Regions from separate parts of the Metabacillus rhizosphaerae genome, predicted to be linked through region 1. Evidence: riboswitches for the same ligand, from Rfam matches in the RefSeq annotation. Region 1 holds a riboswitch; the other holds the start of a gene.

Evidence for each region. Region 1 has a riboswitch for lysine ahead of WCV66_RS10930 (aspartate kinase). Riboswitches for the same ligand answer to the same signal wherever they lie in the genome.
Region 2: it holds a riboswitch for lysine, as region 1 does, so the genes downstream of both, WCV66_RS07820 (Na+/H+ antiporter NhaC family protein) here and WCV66_RS10930 (aspartate kinase) in region 1, are expected to answer to the same signal.

What each region holds. Positions count from the first base shown of each region.
Region 1 covers NZ_CP147403.1:2,248,851-2,254,676, forward strand. The annotation lists gene WCV66_RS10915 (electron transfer flavoprotein subunit alpha/FixB family protein) at 1-23, shown strand, start outside; gene trxA (thioredoxin) at 217-531, shown strand; gene uvrC (excinuclease ABC subunit UvrC) at 845-2,617, shown strand; lysine riboswitch at 2,793-2,972, shown strand; gene WCV66_RS10930 (aspartate kinase) at 3,167-4,396, shown strand; gene WCV66_RS10935 (YslB family protein) at 4,458-4,949, opposite strand; gene WCV66_RS10940 (succinate dehydrogenase cytochrome b558 subunit) at 5,421-5,826, shown strand, end outside.
Region 2 covers NZ_CP147403.1:1,634,738-1,640,563, reverse strand. The annotation lists gene WCV66_RS07835 (IS1182 family transposase) at 1-205, shown strand, start outside; gene WCV66_RS07830 (methionine/alanine import family NSS transporter small subunit) at 315-422, opposite strand; gene WCV66_RS07825 (sodium-dependent transporter) at 422-1,933, opposite strand; gene WCV66_RS07820 (Na+/H+ antiporter NhaC family protein) at 2,368-3,918, opposite strand; lysine riboswitch at 4,117-4,295, opposite strand; gene yunB (sporulation protein YunB) at 4,369-5,109, opposite strand; gene WCV66_RS07810 (YunC family protein) at 5,193-5,495, opposite strand; gene WCV66_RS07805 (bifunctional UDP-sugar hydrolase/5'-nucleotidase) at 5,566-5,826, opposite strand, start outside.

The DNA.
Region 1 (5,826 bases):
AAAAGCTAAAAATACATGCATAATTTCTAAAGCACGCAGGCCAGCGTGCTTTTCTTTTTAGTATCCATTACATAGCTAAGATTTTCATGAGAAAACAAACCATGTTTTGTTATAGAAACATTGGGAAAAGTATTAGTGAAGCATATTGTTAGCTTACTTTAAAAGTGAGTGCTATACTTTAAACATATTTTACCCTACAAATTAGGAGGAATTACAATGGCAATAACAAATGTAACAGATCAAACATTTTCAAATGAAACAAACGAAGGTGTCGTATTAGTAGATTTTTGGGCACCATGGTGCGGACCTTGTAAAATGATAGCTCCAGTTCTAGAAGAACTTGATTCAGATATGGGCGACAAAGTGAAAATTGTTAAGGTTGACGTTGACGAAAACCAAGAAACAGCTGGTAAATTCGGCGTTATGAGTATCCCAACATTACTAGTACTTAAAGATGGTGAAGTTGTTGATAAAGCTGTAGGATATCAACCAAAAGAAGCACTTGCTGAAGTAATAAACAAACATGTATAAAATTTTGGATTGACTTTTGTCAGTCCTTTTTTTATACCTCGAAAGTATCCATTTAGTGGAATATATTATTTCTCCTAAAGCTATGAGCTAAGTTTTAATAATGTATTCACTTTTCTTTAGCAACCAATAATTGCTCAGGAAATGATTGTATGTACTACGACTATTTAACATAGTACGAAAGTATCGAGACATGGTAAAATTAGTTTAGTTAATAATGGACAATAATCCGCTATTTTAATGCTACTCATTAATGTAGGGGATTACTGCCTATTTAAGAGGGTTAACTTTTAACATTTAGTAAGGAGTGTTTGCTATGAAGGATCAAATAAAGGAAAAGCTTGCACTTCTTCCTGATCAGCCTGGTTGCTATATTATGAAGGATCGCCAGGGGATAGTCATTTATGTAGGTAAAGCAAAAGTATTAAAAACAAGAGTTCGATCCTATTTTACAGGATCACATGACGGGAAAACATTACGATTGGTAAATGAAATTGTTAATTTTGAATATATCGTGACATCGTCCAACTTAGAAGCATTAATACTAGAATTAAATCTTATTAAAAAGTATGATCCGAAATATAATGTGATGTTAAAGGATGATAAAACTTATCCATTTATTAAAATTACGAGCGAGCGTCATCCACGATTACTCGTTACAAGACAGGTTAAAAAGGACAAAGGTAAATACTTTGGACCATACCCTAACGTTCTATCTGCTCGTGAAACAATTAAGCTTTTAGATCGATTATATCCGCTTAGAAAATGCTCCACATTACCTGATCGGGTATGTCTTTATTATCACATGGGACAATGCTTAGCTCCATGTGTAAATGATGTATCAGTCGAAACGAATCGTCATATAGTAGAGGAGATTTCAAAGTTTTTAAATGGTGGATATAAAAAGATAAAAGAAGAACTATCTGATAGAATGATGAAAGCCTCAGAGGAATTAGAATTTGAGCGTGCAAAAGAATTTCGAGATCAGATTCTCCATATTGAAGCTACGATGGAAAAGCAAAAAATGACATTAAATGATCATGTAGATCGTGACGTATTTGGCTATGCATATGATAAAGGGTGGATGTGTGTACAAGTCTTTTTTATTCGCCAAGGAAAGCTTATCGAAAGAGATGTATCAATGTTCCCAATATACGATAGCCCTGAACAGGAATTCTTAACGTTTTTAGGGCAATTTTATTCAAAAGCAAATCATTTTGTACCAAAGGAAATTTTATTACCTGATAGCATTGAATTTGATTTAGTTGAAAAGCTATTAGACGTGACTACTCTTCAACCTAAACGCGGCAAAAAGAAGGATTTAATTTTATTAGCTCATAAAAACGCAAAAATCGCTTTAAATGAAAAATTTTCTTTAATCGAAAGGGATGAAGAAAGAACAATTAAAGCTGTTGAAAATCTTGGAGATAAGCTTGGGATTCAAACTCCACTTCGTATAGAAGCCTTTGATAACTCAAATATCCAGGGGACAGACCCTGTATCTGCAATGGTTGTGTTCGAAGATGGAAAACCTGCAAAAAAACATTATCGTAAATATAAAATTAAAAGTGTTCAAGGTCCCGATGACTATGAATCGATGAGAGAAGTTGTGAGAAGACGTTATAGTCGTGTTCTGAAGGATGATCTTCCTTTACCGGATTTAGTAATCATTGATGGAGGGAAAGGACATTTAGCTGCTGCACAAGATGTATTGGAAAATGAATTAGCATTAGATATTCCTGTTGCAGGTCTTGTAAAGGATGATAAACATCGGACCTCTGAACTAATAATCGGTTCCCCTCCTGCATTTATCCAACTTGAGAGAAATAGTCAGGAATTTTATCTTTTACAAAGAATTCAGGATGAGGTCCATCGTTTTGCAATTACCTTCCATCGTCAATTGAGAGGTAAAAATGCACTCCAATCGATCTTAGATGATATTCCTGGTGTTGGTGCTCAAAGAAAGAAATCACTTCTTAAGCACTTCGGATCGTTAAAGAAGATGAAGGAAGCTAGTGTAGAACAATTTAAAGAAGCTGGTATGCCTGAAAATATTGCCAAGCTAATCTTTGATCATTTAAAAGATTAGACACTGTTAATTTTAAAGCGCATATTCTCATTTTGGTGTTTACTGATCGAGTAACCGTGAGGCAATAAATCACCCTATATTGTGCTTATTTGATAGTATTAAATAAGCCGCTTGCGCTTTTCTTAAAAGTTTGGTAAACTTTTAAATAATTTCATATTTGATCGTTAGTTTGTTAAATGATGGTAGAGGTGCGAATTTTAAGAGTAGCCTGTTTGAGGAGTATGGTCTCCAATGATAACTGGTGAAAGGAATGTTCGCCGAAGTGAGTAAAGCACCATTTGCTTTAGTTGCTGGTTTTACATTTAAGAGATGTAAAATTGTCAAGAAATCTATTTCTTGGAGAGCTATCTCATTGTAAGAAACGAAGTTTTTTTTCGTTTAGTAAGCAATGGGATGTTTTTCGTCTCATTGCTTTTTTATTTGCAGTCGAAGCTATCCAATCAGTACTAAACATTCTTGCATAGCACAAATGTTACTAATTGAATAGTTGCTCTAACCTTCTAGCAAACAGGGTTCGATCATGAAAATTAACAGAAGGGTGAGATTAATTTGGGTATTATCGTTCAAAAATTTGGTGGTACATCAGTTGGTACTGTTGAAAGAATCTTAAATGTAGCAAACCGTGTCATTCAAGAAAAAGAAAACGGGAATCAATTAGTTGTCGTTGTGTCAGCAATGGGGAAGTCAACCGATCAGCTTGTTGGTCTTGCAGGGCAAATTACTGAGAGACCTAGTAAGCGGGAAATGGATATGCTTCTTACAACCGGTGAACAAGTGACAATATCCTTGTTAGCAATGGCATTACAGGAAAAGGGACACGATGCTATTTCATTTACTGGTTGGCAAGCAGGAATTCAAACAGAAGCAAGACATGGCAATGCCAGAATTACAAATATAAACCCTGACGCGATAAAGAAAGAATTATGTGCCGGGAAAATTGTCATTGTTGCAGGCTTTCAGGGCTTTTCAGACGTCCAACAAATAACAACTCTTGGCAGAGGTGGCTCAGATACGACAGCAGTTGCTCTTGCAGCCGCCTTAAATGCTGATAAATGTGATATTTATACAGATGTAACAGGTGTATATACAACAGATCCAAGATATGTAAAAGGTGCTCGTAAGCTAGAAGCAATTTCATATGATGAAATGTTAGAGCTAGCTAATTTAGGAGCGGGTGTTCTACATCCAAGAGCAGTCGAATTTGCGAAGAATTACAGCATTCCATTAGAAGTTCGTTCGAGTATGGAAAATGAACGTGGTACGATCATTGAGGAGGAAACAAACATGGAGCAAAACTTAGTTGTGAGAGGGATTGCATTTGAAGATCAGGTAACAAGAGTCTCAGTTTTAGGGCTAAGAAATGAATTGACGACACTTTCTACTATTTTCTCAACTTTAGCTAAGCAGGGCTTAAATGTCGATATTATCATTCAAAGTACAACAAGTGACAATAAAACGTCGATCTCATTTTCTGTTAAAACAGGTGATCTTGAGGATACAATTTCAATCCTTGAGCAACATAAGTCTGTATTGAATTATGAAAAAATTGAATTTGAATCTGGTCTAGCAAAAGTATCAATTGTTGGTTCTGGTATGGTGTCAAACCCAGGTGTTGCTGCAGAAATGTTCGAAGTATTAGCTAACGAAGGAATCGAAATTAAGATGGTTAGCACATCTGAAATAAAAGTTTCAACAGTCTTGTCAGCCGAGGATATGGTGACAGCGGTTGATATTCTTCACAGTGCATTTGAACTTTCTAAAGAAGTTGCTAAGGTATAAAAATAAAAAAGAAAGAGGGTGACTAAATGTTTTTTGAGACATTGAGTCACCCTCTGTAGTTTTAACCTTTCCGAGCGCGGCGTTTCCCTATAGAAGGTTCTTCTAATATTTGGTCTTTTTGGTCCCATTGTGCTGTAAAAATCACTTTATTAGAACGTTTTTTTACTTGTTCGTATGTTTCGGTAATGTACTTGTTCATCGATTGTAGCTGTTCTGCAATAAAACCAGCTTCTAACTGAAATGTACATTCATTTGTCTTTTTTAATCTGATAGCAATGAGCTCTCCACCTAGCTCGAATTCCATCTCATTCTTTTTGTTCTGTAGTAAAGTGAGATTTCCCCATCCAGCAGCTTCAAAAAATGCGGATATTTCTTCGATTGATTGAACAGGATATCTACGAGCTAATCCTTTTCCAGCCCAATACAGCATTTGAGGATGATCAGACCCGAGTATATCTGGGAGCAAGACCTCTCTAAGTATTTCTAGTCCGAATGCTGGTGCTTGGATATCCTTTAATTCTTCGATATTAACGAGTACTAATTGTTTGTTCACGGAATTCCCCTCTTTCTATGGTTTATTATATAACAAGAAGTGTAGTGAAAAACATGTAATATTAAGTAAAAGAAGGTTGAAATTTTATTAATAGTAGGGGAACTTATGTTATTAAATTTAATATTTATTAATAATGATAGTTAAATAAAAAAGGTAACGTTGTTGAATTTAGACTATATTGATAAAATAAAATTAAAGGAAAGTAGGATTTGTCGAAAAATTAAAATTTATGAACACGTTTTCTTGACGCTCATACGTTATGGGAGTAAAATGTATTTGTTACATTTTATCTTTTGTAAGGTGGCAGAATTTGATTTTTGTCTACCTTTTAAAGCCCATTATGTTTTACATACAATCAATGGTGACCACTATTGATTAAAGTTTAACTTTATCAGGAAAAGATAATTAGGTGAAAAATGAAAAAGTTGAGTTAAAAACTGGGCGCAATATTGAAACTAGGGGGTAAGTTTAATGGCTGGAAACAGAGAGTTTGTGAATCGTAGACTGCACTCATTATTAGGGGTAATTCCTGTAGGCCTCTTTTTAATTCAGCATCTTGTTGTCAATCACTTTGCAACAAGAGGTGCAGAGGCATTTAACAAGGCAGCTCATTTTATGGAGATGCTTCCTTTTCGCTATGTATTAGAAGTGGTAATTATCTTTCTACCAATTTTATACCATGCAATTTACGGAGTTTACATTGCTTTTACAGCTAAAAACAATGTAAGTAATTATGGGTTTCTTCGCAACTGGCTATTTATGCTACAGCGTGTATCAGGTATAATTACATTCATTTTTATCGCTTGGCACGTTTGGGAAACTAGAATAGCAGCTGCACTTGGGGCACAGGTAAACTATGACATGATGGCTTCAATTT
Region 2 (5,826 bases), 610 kb from region 1:
AGAATATGTAAGAGTGAAGCTTTCAGAAGAGGAAACGAGTGCCATCTATCGAAAACGCAAAATCGATGTGGAACCAGTTTTTGGATTCTTGAAGGCTAATTTGCGTTTCACTCGATTTTCTGTCCGAGGAAAATCGAGGGTAGAAAACGAAATGGGCCTTGCGTTAATGGCAGTGAATTTAAGAAAATTCACTGCCAGAAACTAAGGTAATAGAGGAATTTATACACAAAAATAGAGAAAGGTGAATTTGAGTACCCTCAAATTCACCTTTCTCATATCTGAAGCTAGTTATGTCCCAGCCTCATTATTTGCAATTATTTACTTTGCTTTGCCTTTACGACTGCATTTGTAATACTTGCAGCTAAGCCTCCCCAAACAACCACAATACCGATTACCATCATTGTAATAGCAGATGCACTCATTATCGAGAAACCTCCTTATTTGACGAAGCTAATGATTCTTCCTTCTTTTTACGCCCGATTGAGAATAGTACACCTACAAAGATTGCACCTAATGCAACTGTCCATCCCCAATTGAATAAGAATTCACGTGGATACTCACCGTATTCACTTGTTAAATTTGTTCTTAAATTATCGAACATCATATAACCTAAAACGATTGGTGTAATAACACTTAAACAAATTCTCCACCAAGTTCCAATTTGAATATCAGATAAATCATTTGCATGTTTTTGAATGTTTTTCAATTCCTTAGCAAACCAAGCAATAGCTAACACTTCAATTAAGCCAGCTAATGTTACACCGAATGTGTTGATAAAGTAATCAACTGAATCAAGGAAGTATAGTCCGCCTCTAGTTGCAAATAATAATGAAGCAATAGCTGCTAAACCGCCACCGATTGCAACAGCTTTTGTACGAGAAATGTTAAATTTCTCCTGAATACCAGCAACATATGTTTCAATAATTGATATTAATGATGTTAAACCAGCTAATATTAATGAACCGAAGAATAAAAATCCAAATAAACCGTTAAAAGCTGGAAATTCATTAATAATCTGCGGGAATACAACAAATGCTAAGCCAACGCCAGAAGAAACTACTTCTGCTACAGGCACACCTTGTTGTGCTGCCATGAATCCTAAGGCACTAAATACTCCGATCCCTGCAAGAACTTCAAATGCTGAGTTACCGAAACCTGTGATAAATGCATTATTTGTAATATCAGATTTTTTCGGTAGATAACTTGAATAAGTAATCATAATCGCAAATGCAATTGATAAACTGAAGAAAATTTGACCGTAAGCTGCAACCCAAACTTTACCGTCTAGGATTTTACTCCAATCAGGTTTAAAGAATGCCTCTAAGCCTTGTGCTGCACCATCAAGTGTAAGTGCACGAATAACAATGATTGTAAACATAATCACTAATACTGGAATGAAAACTTTATTTACAGCTTCAATTCCTCTTTTAACTCCCGCAAATAGTACACCCAAAGTAACTACCCAAACAAGAATTAATGGAATTAATACGCCTGGTACTAATCCACCGAAATCACCAGGAGTTTCAGCTAATTTTAAATATTCACCAAAAAGGAATCCTTCTGTATCACTACCCCAGTTTTGATTGAATGAAAAAATAGAATAGGATGATGCCCAAGCTATGATAACAGGGTAATAACAAGAAATAACAAATGATATAGCTAATTGCCACCAACCAAGCCATTCTTTCCCTTTGCTTATTTTTGCAAATGTCAACGGAGCAGAACTGCGATATTTATGTCCTAATGTAAACTCCATAACTAGTAATGGGATACCAGCAGTTAATAAAGCAAATAAATATGGTAGGAAGAACGCTCCTCCTCCATTTTCATAGGCTGTTGCTGGGAAACGCCAAATATTACCTAAACCAACTGCAGAACCAACGGCTGCTAGAATAAAGCCTGCCCTTGTCCCCCACTGTGGACGATTTTCCATCTATATTTCCCCCTTTTCAAATAGCACCTTTAATGTGGAAACAATTTGAAATTATATAATTTTCTGATTATTTACTATAATCTATACATAGTATAAATGGACTTTATTCCTATGTCTATAAAAAATTTTCAAAAAAATCATTTTAATATAATATTTTCAGAACCTTCCAATTCTTATAAACAAAATATGGATATATCATATTTAAATAATATTTTTAGTATCAATTTTAACTTTTTCTTTTGTTTATTACCTTATTAAAGCAACTACTTATTAGGACTAACTGAATAATATTTTTCACTTTTTGAAATTCCATATTAAATAGTAATATTAATATATCTTCCCTCAGCATACAAAACTATTATTTAATAGTATATATATTGGAATTTTTTAGAAAAAAAGAGATATAGGCTTGAGCCTATACCCTTTTCATTTGTTTATGCAGTTTTCGTTCTTTTGGAAAAAAAGAAAATAAAACCGATTAACAACAGAATCACAACAGCCAAACCTGCTATACCATTCCCTGTTACACCTAAAACAAGGTAGCCAATTGTGGCAAAACCACCACCAATTAAAGCATATGGCAGCTGTGTCATGACATGGTCAATATGATGACTTCCTGCTCCTGTTGATGAAAGAATTGTGGTATCAGAAATTGGTGAGCAATGATCCCCTAACACTGATCCTGCAAGTACAGCAGCCATTGCTGGTAATAACATATTAATATCTGTTGCAGCTGTGATTTCGGCTGCAATTGGTAGCATGATGCCAAATGTACCCCAAGATGTACCAGTAGCAAATGCCATAAATCCACCTAAAAGGAAAAGAATAACCGGCAGGTAAGCGACATTCATATTCGATTTCTCGACTAAACTAGCTAAGTATTCCCCTGTTTCTAATTGACCAATTAAATCTACAATTACCCAAGCAAACATAAGAATATAAATAGCAGGTAGCATTGATTTTATGCCTTCTTTTACAGCTATCGGAAAATAGCTGGCCTTAATGCCCCTAATAAAAAATAATAAAATTGTTACAGCTAGACCAAATAGTCCCCCATATAAAAGCGAAGCAGATACATCTGTGTTTTCAAAAATAGTAAAGATCGTTGCGCCTGTTTTGTCTTCAATCGTTGTGTAGCCGGTAATAAGCATAGATGCAACTGTACCCACAATTAAAGCAAGAATTGGCCATACAAGATTCCCGATCGTACCTTTGTCACTTGTTGGTAGATCCTCTTTTACATCACCTAGAGATTCTTTAGCTGGATCAACAACTTGTCCAGTTTGAATCGCACGCTCTTCATGTACCTTCATGCTTCCTAAATTTATATTAAAATAGGCAACAGCAAAGACGAGAACCAATGCAGCAAAAACGTAATAATTCATTGGAATCATTGTCATGAACGCACCTAAAGGAGTAAATTCAGTGACACCATGTGTCGCAAAAATTGTAGCAAGCATGGCAATAATATAAGCTCCCCAACTTGAGATTGGTGAAATAACGCATACTGGTGCAGAGGTGGAATCAATGATATATGCTAGCTTTGCACGAGAAACCTTTTGGCGATCAGTAATCGGACGACTCACTTGACCAACCGCAAGAGCATTAAAATAATCATCGATAAAGATTAACATCCCTAATAATGCTGCGGTAAATTGAGCACCAGCACGTGTTTTCACACGCTTTTCTGCCCATTCACCAAAGGCTCTGCTTCCACCTGAAATAGAAATTAGAGCTGTGACGACACCTAAAATAAGTAAGAAAAATAAGATGTACACATTCCAAGTATTAAGCTCACCATCTGAAATGAAAATAGCCTTAACCGCTTCAAAAATAGTAACTCCAGTCTTAACGATTGAGAAATTTGTGATTAATAATGCTGCTGAAAGAATTCCTACTCCGAGGGAAAGTAATACTCTTCTCGTTAATATAACCATTAAGATGGCTAAAAGAGGAGGAATAATTGAATAAATAGTGCCTGACATGTTGTGTTAAGCCTCCCTAGATTATTAATAGTTTGGAAGGTTCTATTGACGATGCAAGGATAAAATTAACTATTAGTAAATAACTAATTTTCAACGTCCTTTCTGTGTATTTTGTAAAAAAAATGCACACAAAAAGAGCAATGATAGAAAATAACTATCATTACTCTTTCTAGGAATAATGTTATGTTATCCTCCATCCCGATCAGTAGCCCTCCATTATAGAAAACTCTATAATGACAGTATTACCCTTGTTCAAAGTAATACCAACAAATGAATCATGACTTATTCATTTACTTCGGCGAAAAGCCCTTTCCAATATGGTCATTGGTGTCATTCTCACATATTGTACTAATGTTTTTCGCTCCTCTACCTCATCTTGAGATAAGGTGGTTAGGTCAATATTTGATTTTCAACATTTTATAGTTTAACAAAGTATAGACTAAGTAGCAACTATGGTTTTTTTGGTAATTCTATTGAGTGATCAGCATCTTCACTGCCACTTCCATTATAATATTGTGGAACGTCTCCTTGTTCAGTCTGGATAATAACTGGAATTGTATTTTCTGCTTTTACCACCTCTGTAGCAAATGGAATAACAACCTGTACACTCACTTCAACATAAATTACGATTTCATGTTTTGCATTATTAATCCCATATTCCTCTGTCGTACTTTTAATATCTGTAAAAACATCACCTATTAAATAATATTCTATTGGAATACCGGGACCAAGTGTACTTAAAATTGCATTATCTGTTATTTTACCTAATGGTATCTCATAAATAATCCCAGTATCTCTTGCTTGTTCAGGGGTTATATCATGGAAATTATTTCTTTCAATCTCACCAAGCTTCTTAGTTACATTGTCAGTTACCCTTTTTTTGGCTGCAGTTACTGCTCTTTGATTAAAGCTAAAGGAATTGATGTTCCCCTCATTATCCTTATCAATAATCACTAAATCCTGTTGTTCCTCTTTAGTAAGGATCTCCTCTTCAACTGCGTCATGAATAATTGTTGTTGCTACTTTATTTGCCTCTAACCTTGCGATTTTCATCATTGTTGACTCAATCTGAACATTAACTATCCAAAAACTTGTTGCTGTTAAAATTATAAAAATAACCAAAGTTAGTAATAACACATAGCGAAAAGGCAAAGGCCCTCTACGCGGACGACGACCGCGGAACTTAGCCAAAAAAATCCCTCCTTTACAAGCTATGTTTATGCATGTAAAGAGGGATGTAAGCATCATTTTTTATCATTTTTACATTCTAAGATTCATGCCATCTTCAGTAAGGCATCTTTTCCTTTTGTGCCAACAACAATCCCAAGCTTCTCAGCCTCATATGTGACAGATTCTAATGGCGCCTCAAGTAATTGGTCAATTGTTCTAACACCGACTGCTCTACCTGCAATAATACCTCTATCTTTTAACTTTTCGTTTAATAAAGCGACATCTAAAGCACCACACATAATATACCCTTTGTCGTTGGTGACTGCCATAAAGTTCGTTTTAGGTAAAGCAACTGTGATTGCTGTAAATTGTATTCCTTCAATGACAATTGGAGTCATGGTAACCATCACTATCTACACTCCCTTCTTACTATATCTTTATGAGCAAGTAAAGGATACGTGTAGATTGTTCGCCTATTTAAGATGGTGTATTTTCACCTAACTTCCAAGCTAAAAGGTCCCTTAATAGTTCTGGCATATAAAAGATTTTTTTCTCCGCGTGACTTATTTCAGGATACAATGGTCCAAGGGAAAACATATCAACTGTAGCAACAGAATAAACCCTGTGAGGATCAATAGGCTTACCATGGACTAACACATCTGTAACATGATGTTTACCATCTGAAAGTACCTCAGATATTACCTCAATCCCGTCGAATACCATTCTCCCCATTACTTT